Linked DNA regions of Caballeronia sp. TF1N1. The protein of the gene in region 2 interacts with the protein of the main gene of each other region in a pairwise test. Links are inferred from orthologs where the notes say so. Each region holds a gene or a part of one and is shown on either strand. Other genes may lie near its edges.

What was found. The genes of interacting proteins can lie anywhere in the genome.
Region 1: the proteins of LDZ28_RS11240 (region 2) and LDZ28_RS07075 interact in binary tests that used the Escherichia coli proteins (3 or more experiments, as listed by UniProt). The link is inferred for Caballeronia sp. TF1N1 from one-to-one orthologs.

The regions. Positions count from the first base shown.
Region 1 is NZ_CP084626.1:1,530,078-1,534,765, reverse strand. What follows is about bases 557-3,463. They hold LDZ28_RS07075 (sulfate/molybdate ABC transporter ATP-binding protein), read left to right. Parts: upstream 557-1,416; coding sequence 1,417-2,511; downstream 2,512-3,463. Other genes in these bases: LDZ28_RS07070 (CysB family HTH-type transcriptional regulator), read left to right, coding at 2,524-3,450; cysW (sulfate ABC transporter permease subunit CysW), read left to right, coding at 557-1,396. Also shown: sulfate ABC transporter permease subunit CysT, read left to right, coding at 1-497; more of cysW, read left to right, coding at 494-556; LDZ28_RS07065 (asparaginase), read left to right, coding at 3,491-4,498; peptidoglycan-binding protein LysM, read right to left, coding at 4,544-4,688. UniProt on the Escherichia coli protein: Part of the ABC transporter complex CysAWTP involved in sulfate/thiosulfate import. Responsible for energy coupling to the transport system.
Region 2 is NZ_CP084626.1:2,415,034-2,419,720, reverse strand. What follows is about bases 776-3,681. They hold LDZ28_RS11240 (glutamate-5-semialdehyde dehydrogenase), read left to right. Parts: upstream 776-1,545; coding sequence 1,546-2,817; downstream 2,818-3,681. Other genes in these bases: LDZ28_RS11230 (hypothetical protein), read right to left, coding at 3,257-3,681; LDZ28_RS11235 (CopD family protein), read left to right, coding at 2,827-3,243; holA (DNA polymerase III subunit delta), read left to right, coding at 776-1,418. Also shown: LPS assembly lipoprotein LptE, read left to right, coding at 1-295; more of holA, read left to right, coding at 318-775; more of LDZ28_RS11230, read right to left, coding at 3,682-4,687. UniProt on the Escherichia coli protein: Catalyzes the NADPH-dependent reduction of L-glutamate 5-phosphate into L-glutamate 5-semialdehyde and phosphate. The product spontaneously undergoes cyclization to form 1-pyrroline-5-carboxylate.

The sequences.
Region 1 (4,688 bases), 880 kb from region 2 along the record:
AGGTGGCGTTCACGCCGCTCGGCGTGCTCGTGGCGCTGACGTTCATCGGCTTGCCGTTCGTCGTGCGCACGGTGCAGCCGGTGCTCGAAGACTTCGAGCGCGAGCAGGAAGAAGCCGCCGCATGTCTTGGCGCCACGCGCTGGCTGACGTTTCGCCGCGTCGTGTTGCCGGCGCTCTTTCCCGCGCTTCTGACCGGTTTCGCGCTTGCGTTCGCGCGCGCGCTCGGCGAATACGGTTCGGTCATCTTCATCGCGGGCAATGTACCGATGAAATCGGAGATCACGTCGCTGCTCATCATCACCAAGCTCGAACAGTACGACTATGCCGGCGCGACGGCCATCGCCGTCGTGATGCTGTGCGTGTCCTTTCTCATGCTGCTCCTCATCAACACGCTGCAATGGTTCCTGCAACGCCGCACGAGCAAGACGGGCGCGGCGCCCGTGGTGGCCGCGGGGCCCTCGCTGCATGCCGGAACTCCGGGCGGAGGTCACGCATGAGCACGCCAAACAGCAAGGCGCTTCCCGTGAACACCGCCGCGCGCGGCGAGACCAACCGGCTCAATCCCGTCACCGAACCGCGCGCCGTGCGCTGGATACTCACGGGTATCGCGCTCGTGTTTCTCGCGCTGTTTCTGGTCGTGCCACTCGTCGCCGTGTTCGTGCAGGCCTTCGCGAAGGGCATCGACTATTACTTCGATTCGCTCAAGGACCCGGACGCGTGGTCGGCCATCAAGCTCACGCTCTTGACCGCCGCGATTGCCGTGCCGCTCAACGTGGTGTTCGGGCTCGCGGCATCGTGGGCCATCGCCAAGTTCGAGTTTCGCGGCAAGGCGCTTCTGACGACGCTCATCGACTTGCCGTTCTCGGTGTCGCCCGTGATCTCCGGCCTCATCTACGTGCTCATGTTCGGCGCGCAGGGCTGGTTCGGACCGTGGCTGATTTCGCACGATGTGCAGATCATCTTCGCGGTGCCGGGAATCGTGCTCGCGACCATCTTCGTGACGTTCCCGTTCGTCGCGCGCGAACTGATTCCGTTGATGCAGGCGCAAGGCAACGACGAGGAAGAGGCCGCGCACGTGCTCGGCGCGTCGGGCTGGCAGATCTTCCGGCGCGTGACGTTGCCCAACGTGAAGTGGGGCCTGCTCTACGGCGTGATTCTCTGTAACGCGCGCGCGATGGGCGAGTTCGGCGCGGTCTCGGTGGTCTCGGGCCACATTCGCGGCCAGACCGACACCATGCCGCTGCACGTCGAGATTCTCTACAACGAATACAACTTCTCGGCCGCCTTCGCGGTGGCGTCGCTGCTTGCATTGCTCGCGCTCGTCACGCTCGGGCTGAAGCTGCTCGCGGAGCGCCGCATGACGGCCACGCTGAGCGACGTGAAGGCAACCGTATAAATGGAAGGCGTGGATCAATCATGAGCATCATCGTTCGCAATCTGCAGAAGCGCTTCGGCACCTTCACCGCGCTCGACAACGTCACGCTGGATTTTCCGTCGGGCGAACTCGTCGCGCTGCTCGGACCTTCCGGCTGCGGCAAGACAACGCTCTTGCGCGTGATCGCCGGCCTCGAATATGCCGATGCCGGTCAGGTCGTGCTCAACGGCGAGGACGTTGCCGAAGTGGGCGCGCGTGAGCGGCAAGTCGGCTTCGTGTTCCAGCATTACGCGCTGTTCCGCCACATGACCGTGTTCGAGAACGTCGCCTTCGGCTTGCGCGTGAAGCCGCGCCGCGAGCGGCCAACGGAGGCCGTCATCCGCGAGAAGGTGCATGAATTGTTGAAGCTCGTGCAACTCGACTGGCTCGCGGAGCGCTTTCCGTCCGAACTGTCGGGCGGTCAGCGTCAACGTATCGCGTTGGCGCGAGCGCTTGCCGTCGAACCTAAAGTGCTGCTGCTCGACGAACCCTTCGGCGCGCTCGACGCCAAGGTGCGCAAGGAATTACGTAGCTGGCTGCGCCGTCTGCACGACGATCTGCATATCTCGACGCTCTTCGTCACGCACGACCAGGAAGAGGCGCTCGAAGTGGCGGATCGCATCGTCGTGATGAATCACGGGCGCGTGGAGCAGGTGGGCAGCCCGCAAGACGTGTATGACCATCCGCAGACCTCGTTCGTCTACGAGTTCCTCGGTGCGGCCAATCGCCTGCAAGGTCATGTCGATGCCAACGGCTTCGTCGCCGATGGCGCCACGCAGGCCATTGCCGTGCCCGCGCATTTCAGCGGCCGCGCGCTGGCCTACGTGCGTCCGCACGATCTGGCGATCTATCCCGTCGATGGCACGCATCGCGACGGCATCGTGGTCGGCGTGCGGCGCGTGGTGACGCTCGGCGGCTCCGTGCGCGTGGAACTCGAAGGCAACTCGGGGCGCATTCTCGAAGCGGAACTCGACCGCGAGTCGTGGCGCACGCTGCGACTCGACGTAGGCGACGGCGCGACCGCCGTGCCGCGCGCGTTGCGCGTCTTCCCGGCAGGCGATGCGAACGGGGCACAACAAACAAAAGCAACGGCATAAAGAGAGGCTGAAATGAACTTCCAGCAATTGCGCTTCGTGCGCGAAGCAGTGCGTCAGAACATGAATCTGACCGAGGTCGCGAACGTGCTCTATACGTCGCAGTCTGGCGTGTCGAAGCAGATCAAGGACCTCGAGGACGAACTCGGCGTCGATATCTTCATCCGACGCGGCAAGCGTCTGACCGGACTTACCGAGCCTGGCAAACAGGTGCATCAGCTGATCGAGCGCATGTTGCTCGACGCTGAAAACCTGCGCCGCGTCGCGCGCCAGTTCGCGGATCAGGACAACGGCCATCTCGTCGTGGCGACGACGCACACGCAAGCGCGTTACGCGCTGCCGAAGGTGATCCGCCAGTTCACGGAAGTGTTCCCGAAGGTGCATCTCGCGCTGCGTCAGGGTAGTCCGCAGCAGATCGCGCAGATGATCATCAACGGCGAAGCGGATATCGGCATCTCGACGGAAGCGCTCGACCGCTATCCCGACATCGTCACGTTCCCGTGCTACTCGTGGCATCACACGGTCGTCGTGCCGAAGGGCCATCCGCTCGTCGGACTCGAGAACATCACGCTGGAACAGATCGCCGAGTATCCGGTCGTCACCTACGATCAGGATTTCACGGGACGCTCGCATATCGACCAGGCCTTCGCGAGCGCGGGTGCCATTCCCGATATCGTCCTCACCGCCATCGATGCCGACGTGATCAAGACGTATGTCGAGCTTGGCATGGGTATCGGCATCGTCGCGGCGATGGCGTATGACCCGAAGCGCGACAGCGAACTCGTCGCGCTCGATACGCAGCATCTGTTCGAGGCGAGCACGACGCGCGTCGGCTTGCGCAAGGGCGCGTTCTTGCGGGCTTACGCTTACCGGCTGATCGAGATGTTCGCGCCGCAACTCGACGAAGCGCAGATCGCGGCGCAACTGCGCGAAGCGGCTTGAGCGAGTTCAGGTTCATCCCGGCTGATTTACAATCGCCGGCATGAACACTTCTCTCGATACCTTGCCGCGCCTCGCCGTTCTCGCGACGGGCGGCACCATCGCCGGACAAGCTGGCGATGCATCCAGGACAGCGGGTTACAAAGCAGGCGTGGTCGGCGTCGACAAGCTGCTCGAAGCCGTGCCCGCGCTCGGCTCGGTCGCGCGCATTCACGCGGAACAGATTGCGAGCATCGACAGCAAGGACATGACGCCCGCGCTGTGGACGACGCTTTCGCGGCGGATCGATGCACTGCTCGCGCAAGACGATATCGATGGCGTGGTCGTCACGCACGGCACGGACACGCTCGAAGAGACCGCTTACTTGCTGCATCTGACGGTGAAGAGCGCGAAGCCCGTCGTCCTGACCGCGGCGATGCGGCCCTCCAGTGCGCTGTCCGCCGATGGTCCGTTGAATCTGCTCAACGCGCTCACGGTCGCCGCTTCGAGGCAGTCGGCGGGGCAGGGCGTACTGATCGTGTTCAATAATTTGATCCACAGCGCACGCGAAGTCACGAAGACGAGCACCTATGCCGTCGATGCCTTCCGTTCGCCCGAAGCGGGCGCGCTCGGTTTCGTGCAGGACGGACGCGTCGAGTTTCAACGCACGGTCGTGCGGCCGCACACGCTCGCGAGCGAATTCACCGTGCCGCAAGACTGGCCGATGGTCGAAATCGTCGCGAGTTATGCGGGCGTATCGCGCGTTCCGGTCGATGCGCTCGTCGGCGCTGGCGTGAAGGGCATCGTGCTTGCGGGTACCGGCAACGGCTCCATGAGTTCGACGCTCGCGCAAGCCTTCGCCGATGCCATTGGGCGAGGCGTGGCGGTGGTGCGTTCATCGCGCGTCGGCTCGGGCCATGTGATGCGCAACGGTGCCGCACCCGACGATGCGCTCGGCACCGTCAGCGCGGGCACGCTCAATCCGTACAAGGCGCGCGTGCTGTTGCAACTGGCGCTCGCGAGAGGCGTGAGCGATGCGCCCGGCCTGCAGCGCATCTTCGAGACATACTGAAACTGAAACGAAAAACGCGAACCGGAGTTCGCGTTTTTCGTTGCTTCAGCTTGCAGCCGGAATGCGTAGCACCTGTCCCGGATAGATCTTGTCCGGGCTCTTGAGCATGGGTTTGTTGGCTTCGAAGATGACATCGTTCTTCGCGCCGCTGCCGTAATACTTCTCCGCGATTTTCCAGAGATTGTCGCCG
Region 2 (4,687 bases):
GGGCGTGGTGCAGGAATACGAGCTCGATTTCCGGCTGACGTATTCGCTGCTCGGCGCCGACGGCACGTTGCTGATTCCGCCTAGCGTCATCGCGCTGAATCGCGCAATGACCTACAGCGACCAGTACACGCTCGCGAAATCGCAGGAAGCGACGCTGCTCTACAACGACATGCGTAACGACGCCGTCGATCAGTTGACGCGCCGGCTTGCCGTCGTGCGTTCGCTGCATCCGGCGCCGAGCGAGCAGACGCCGGGCATCGCGCCACGCGCGCCGTTGCCGACGCCGCCGCTTTGATCGCGCGCGCTCATCGACCATCATGCAGTTGAAGCTCGACGCGCTCGAAGCGCACCTCGCGAAAGGTCCGAAGGGTCTGTACGTCGTTTATGGCGACGAGCACCTGCTCGCGCAGGAAGCGTGCGACCGCATCCGAGCCGCGGCGCGCGCGGCGGGTTTCACGGACCGAACGGTGTTTACCGTCGAGCGCGGTTTCGACTGGAGCGGGTTGATCGGCGCGACGCAGTCGATGTCGCTCTTCGGCGACCGGCAACTGATCGAATTGCGCATCCCCACGGGCAAGCCGGGCAAGGAAGGCGCGGAAGCGTTGAAGACGCTCGCCGCCGCCAATAACCCCGACATCCTCGCGCTCGTCACCTTGCCGCGTCTCGATGGCGCGACGCAGAAGTCCGCGTGGTTCACGGCGCTGATCGGCGCGGGCGTCGCGCTGAAAATCGATCCAGTGGAACGCGCGCAACTGCCCATGTGGGTCGGTCAGCGGCTTTCGTTGCAAGGCCAGCGTGTGGCGCCAGGCGAAGAAGGGCGGCGAGCGCTTCTGTTCATCGCCGAACGCGTGGAGGGCAATCTGCTCGCGGCGCATCAGGAAATCCAGAAGCTCGGGCTGTTGTATCCGCAAGGCGTATTGAGTTTCGAGCAGATTCACGATGCCGTGCTGAACGTCGCGCGCTACGACGTCTTCAAGCTCAACGAGGCCATGTTGACCGGCGATATCGGCCGGCTCGCGCGCATGCTCGACGGTCTGAAGGGCGAAGGCGAAGCCGCCGTGCTCGTGCTGTGGGCGCTGGTCGAAGAGGTGCGTACGCTGCTGCGTATCAAGCGCGGCGTGGCATCGGGCAAACCGCTCGCCACGCTCATGCGCGAGAACCGCGTCTGGGGTCCGCGCGAACGGTTGATCGGCCCGGCGCTTTCGCGCGTGACCGAGGAAGCGCTGGAGAAGGCGCTTTCGCTGGCGGCGCGGCTGGATCGGCAGGTGAAGGGGCTGTCCGGGAGCGCGGGCAAGCGCGGCAGCGAACCGCCGCCCGATCCCTGGGCCGGCATGTTCGAGCTAGCCATGGCTGTCGCGCATTCCAGCAAGGCCGCGCATGCCGTCGCCGTTGCGCCACCGGCGCGAGTTCGTCGCTAGACGCTTGAGCGGGCGCTGTTGCAATACGCTTAACCGCTTAGAATGATTTTTTCAGCGCTCGCCGTTGTTCGGGCGGAGCGCGATATCCAGACATTGCGGATGCCTGCGGCCCGCAAAGAGACACATGATGAACATCGATCACTACATGGCCGACCTTGGCCGGCGCGCGCGCAAGGCGTCGCGTGCCATGGCGCGGGCATCGACGGCGGCCAGGAACGCGGCGCTGCATGCGGTGGCGCTCGCTATTGCCGAGGAACGCGAAGCACTCAAAGCGGCGAATGCCCGCGATCTCGCCCGCGCGCGCGAGAAGGGTCACGACGCGGCGTTCATCGACCGTCTGACGCTGTCGGACAAGGCGCTCGACACGATGGTCGAAGGCTTGCGACAGGTCGCGGCGCTGGCCGATCCCATCGGTGAAATCAGCGGGCTCAAGTATCGGCCGAGCGGCATTCAGGTCGGGCAGATGCGCGTGCCGCTGGGCGTGATCGGCATCATTTATGAATCGCGGCCGAACGTGACGATCGACGCAGCCGCTCTGTGCCTCAAGTCGGGCAACGCCACCATTTTGCGCGGCGGTTCCGAGGCGCTGGAATGCAACACGGCGCTTGCAAAGCTCATCGCCAAGGGCCTCGAAACGGCCGGCTTGCCGCAAGATGCGGTGCAGGTCGTCGAGACGGCGGATCGCGCGGCGGTCGGCAAGCTCATCACCATGACGGAGTTCGTCGACGTGATCGTGCCGCGCGGCGGCAAGAGCCTCATCGCGCGGCTCATGGAAGAAGCGCGCGTGCCCATGATCAAGCATCTCGACGGCATCTGCCACGTTTATGTCGATGACCGCGCGGATCTCGCCAAGGCCGCGGTGATCTGCGACAACGCGAAGACGCACCGCTACGGCACCTGCAACACGATGGAAACGCTGCTCGTCGGGCGAGGCATCGCGCATGAGGCACTGCCGGCGCTCGCGCGCGCGTTTCAGGCAAAGGATGTCGAACTGCGTGTGGACGGACTTGCGCGCGCGGTGCTCGAAGCGGCGAACGTGGGTTCGCTCGTCGATGCCACCGAGGTCGACTGGACCACGGAATACCTCGCGCCGGTTCTGGCGATCAAGGTCGTCGAGGACCTCGATGAAGCGATCGAGCACATCAACATCTACGGCTCGCATCATACGGATGCCATCGTCACCGAAGACCACGACCGCGCCATGCGCTTTTTGCGCGAGGTCGATTCGGCGAGCGTGATGGTCAACGCATCGACCCGTTTCGCCGATGGCTTCGAATTCGGTCTCGGCGCGGAAATCGGCATCTCGAACGACAAGCTGCACGCGCGCGGACCTGTCGGGCTGGAGGGGCTGACGTCACTAAAATACGTCGTGCTCGGGCGCGGCGAAGTGCGTCAGTAAGGTTACGCGATGCTCTGGATCAAATCGCTGCATATCGTGCTGGTCGCGTCGTGGTTCGCCGGGCTTTTCTATCTGCCGCGCATTTTCGTGAATCTCGCGATGGAAAAGGACGCGGCTGCAACCGCTCGCTTGCTGCTCATGGCGCGCAAGCTGTTTCGCTTCATGACGTTCATCGCGGTGCCCGCCCTGGCGTGCGGGCTTTGGTTGTGGCTCGTGGTAGGCATTGGCGCGGGGCAGGGCTGGCTGCATGCGAAGCTCACCGTCGTTGCGCTGATCATCGTTTATCACGCTTATTGCGGGCGCTTGCTGCACACGTTTCAACGTGGCGAGAATAAGCGGTCGGACAAGTGGTATCGGATGTTCAATGAATTGCCGGTGCTGGGTCTTTTAGGCGCGACGTTGCTTGTCGTGGTCAAGCCTTTTTAGCTGCTTGCCATTTTCACGCGTCGCGCTGTTCAAGTAGCGCTAGCGCCATTTCGCCGAATACTTCCGGCCGTCCCTCGAAGAAGCGTTGCACGACTTTCGTTTCAAGCATCCACGCGCGTAGCGCTTCTCTCTCATCCCGGTTATTCGCCAACCGGACAGCAGCCTCAACGTAGTCGTCCACAGTCGTTGCGACCATCCATTCCGGCATCGACGCGCGTGCGAACATCGCGCCGTCGATATGCTCGAACACTTCCGGTCCCGTTTTGCAGATACCGGGCAAGCCGACGGTGAAGGCATCCACGATTCCGTTTGTGTTGCCGAAGGGAAAGGGGCTCAGGAACATGTCCATGTTGGCGAGCTGTTCGGCGTATTCATCGTAGGGCAAGAAACCGTGGATCGTGAATGAGCCAAAAGGAAGATACTCGCTCAGCACGCGATTCAGGTGCATCAAGGTGAACACCTTGCTGCCGCTCACAATGAAATGCAGATGCACATGCGGCCCTGCCCGCTGCACGATTGCCCTGCAGGCAGTGAAGAAGGACGGATTGAACTTCATCGGCGTCGCGGCGATGGCAATGTCAGTGTGGTTCTTGCCAACCGGCGTGCGGGCCGGAACCGCGCTCAATAAACTTGATGCGATATAAGGCTGTCCGTCCTTCGGCAGCCGCATGAGTTTTTCGCTGAAGCAAGCCGGGTCGCCGACATAATCATCTTCGACACTGGCGTAGTCGATGCAGTCCGAATGCGTCGTCGCCGGGTGCCCGAGCGCCGCAATTTGCAGCGGCGCGACGCGGATGTTTGACAAGAAAATGGTCAGAACCGACATGCCCACGCTCGGCATGTACAGCACGCTTGGGTGCTCCGTTTGCGCGAAGTCGCGAATGAGGCGGACTTGGTCGAGCACGTTGGCGCCTTCCGGGAGATCGATAGTTCGATCGAATACCCGACGACCCGCATCGTCGATAGAGCGAGGTGCGCAGAACGCGACTGTTTCGAAGCAACGTCTTGCCGCAGCGAGCGTTGCGGAATGCGTTCGCACGATCGAATGCCCGCTGTTGAAACTTTCCGCGACGACCAGCATGAGCGGAGGTGCGTTCCGTTCGCGCTCGGGTGGTGGCTTGGTCGTATCGAGATCGGTCAGCCCGAAATTCGCAAGACCCAGGCGCACGAGACCGTTGATGCCTTGTTTCACGGCATGTCGGTTTCCCTCGGTGTAAGTGCAATGCATATACAGCGCCCAGAGACTCGTCAGATCGAGCGGCGGCGACTCATTCAGTTTGTCGATCGAGCCGGTCAGCCATTCGAGCAAGCGGATGCGTCGTGCACACGCAACCGCGCTGCCGCCGAATTGTTCTCCTCCGATACCGATGGCAAGACTCAACGCCGAAGCGCGGTCGGCGTTCCAAAGTTGCGCGATATCGAGGTCGATGCGTGATTCCGGGCT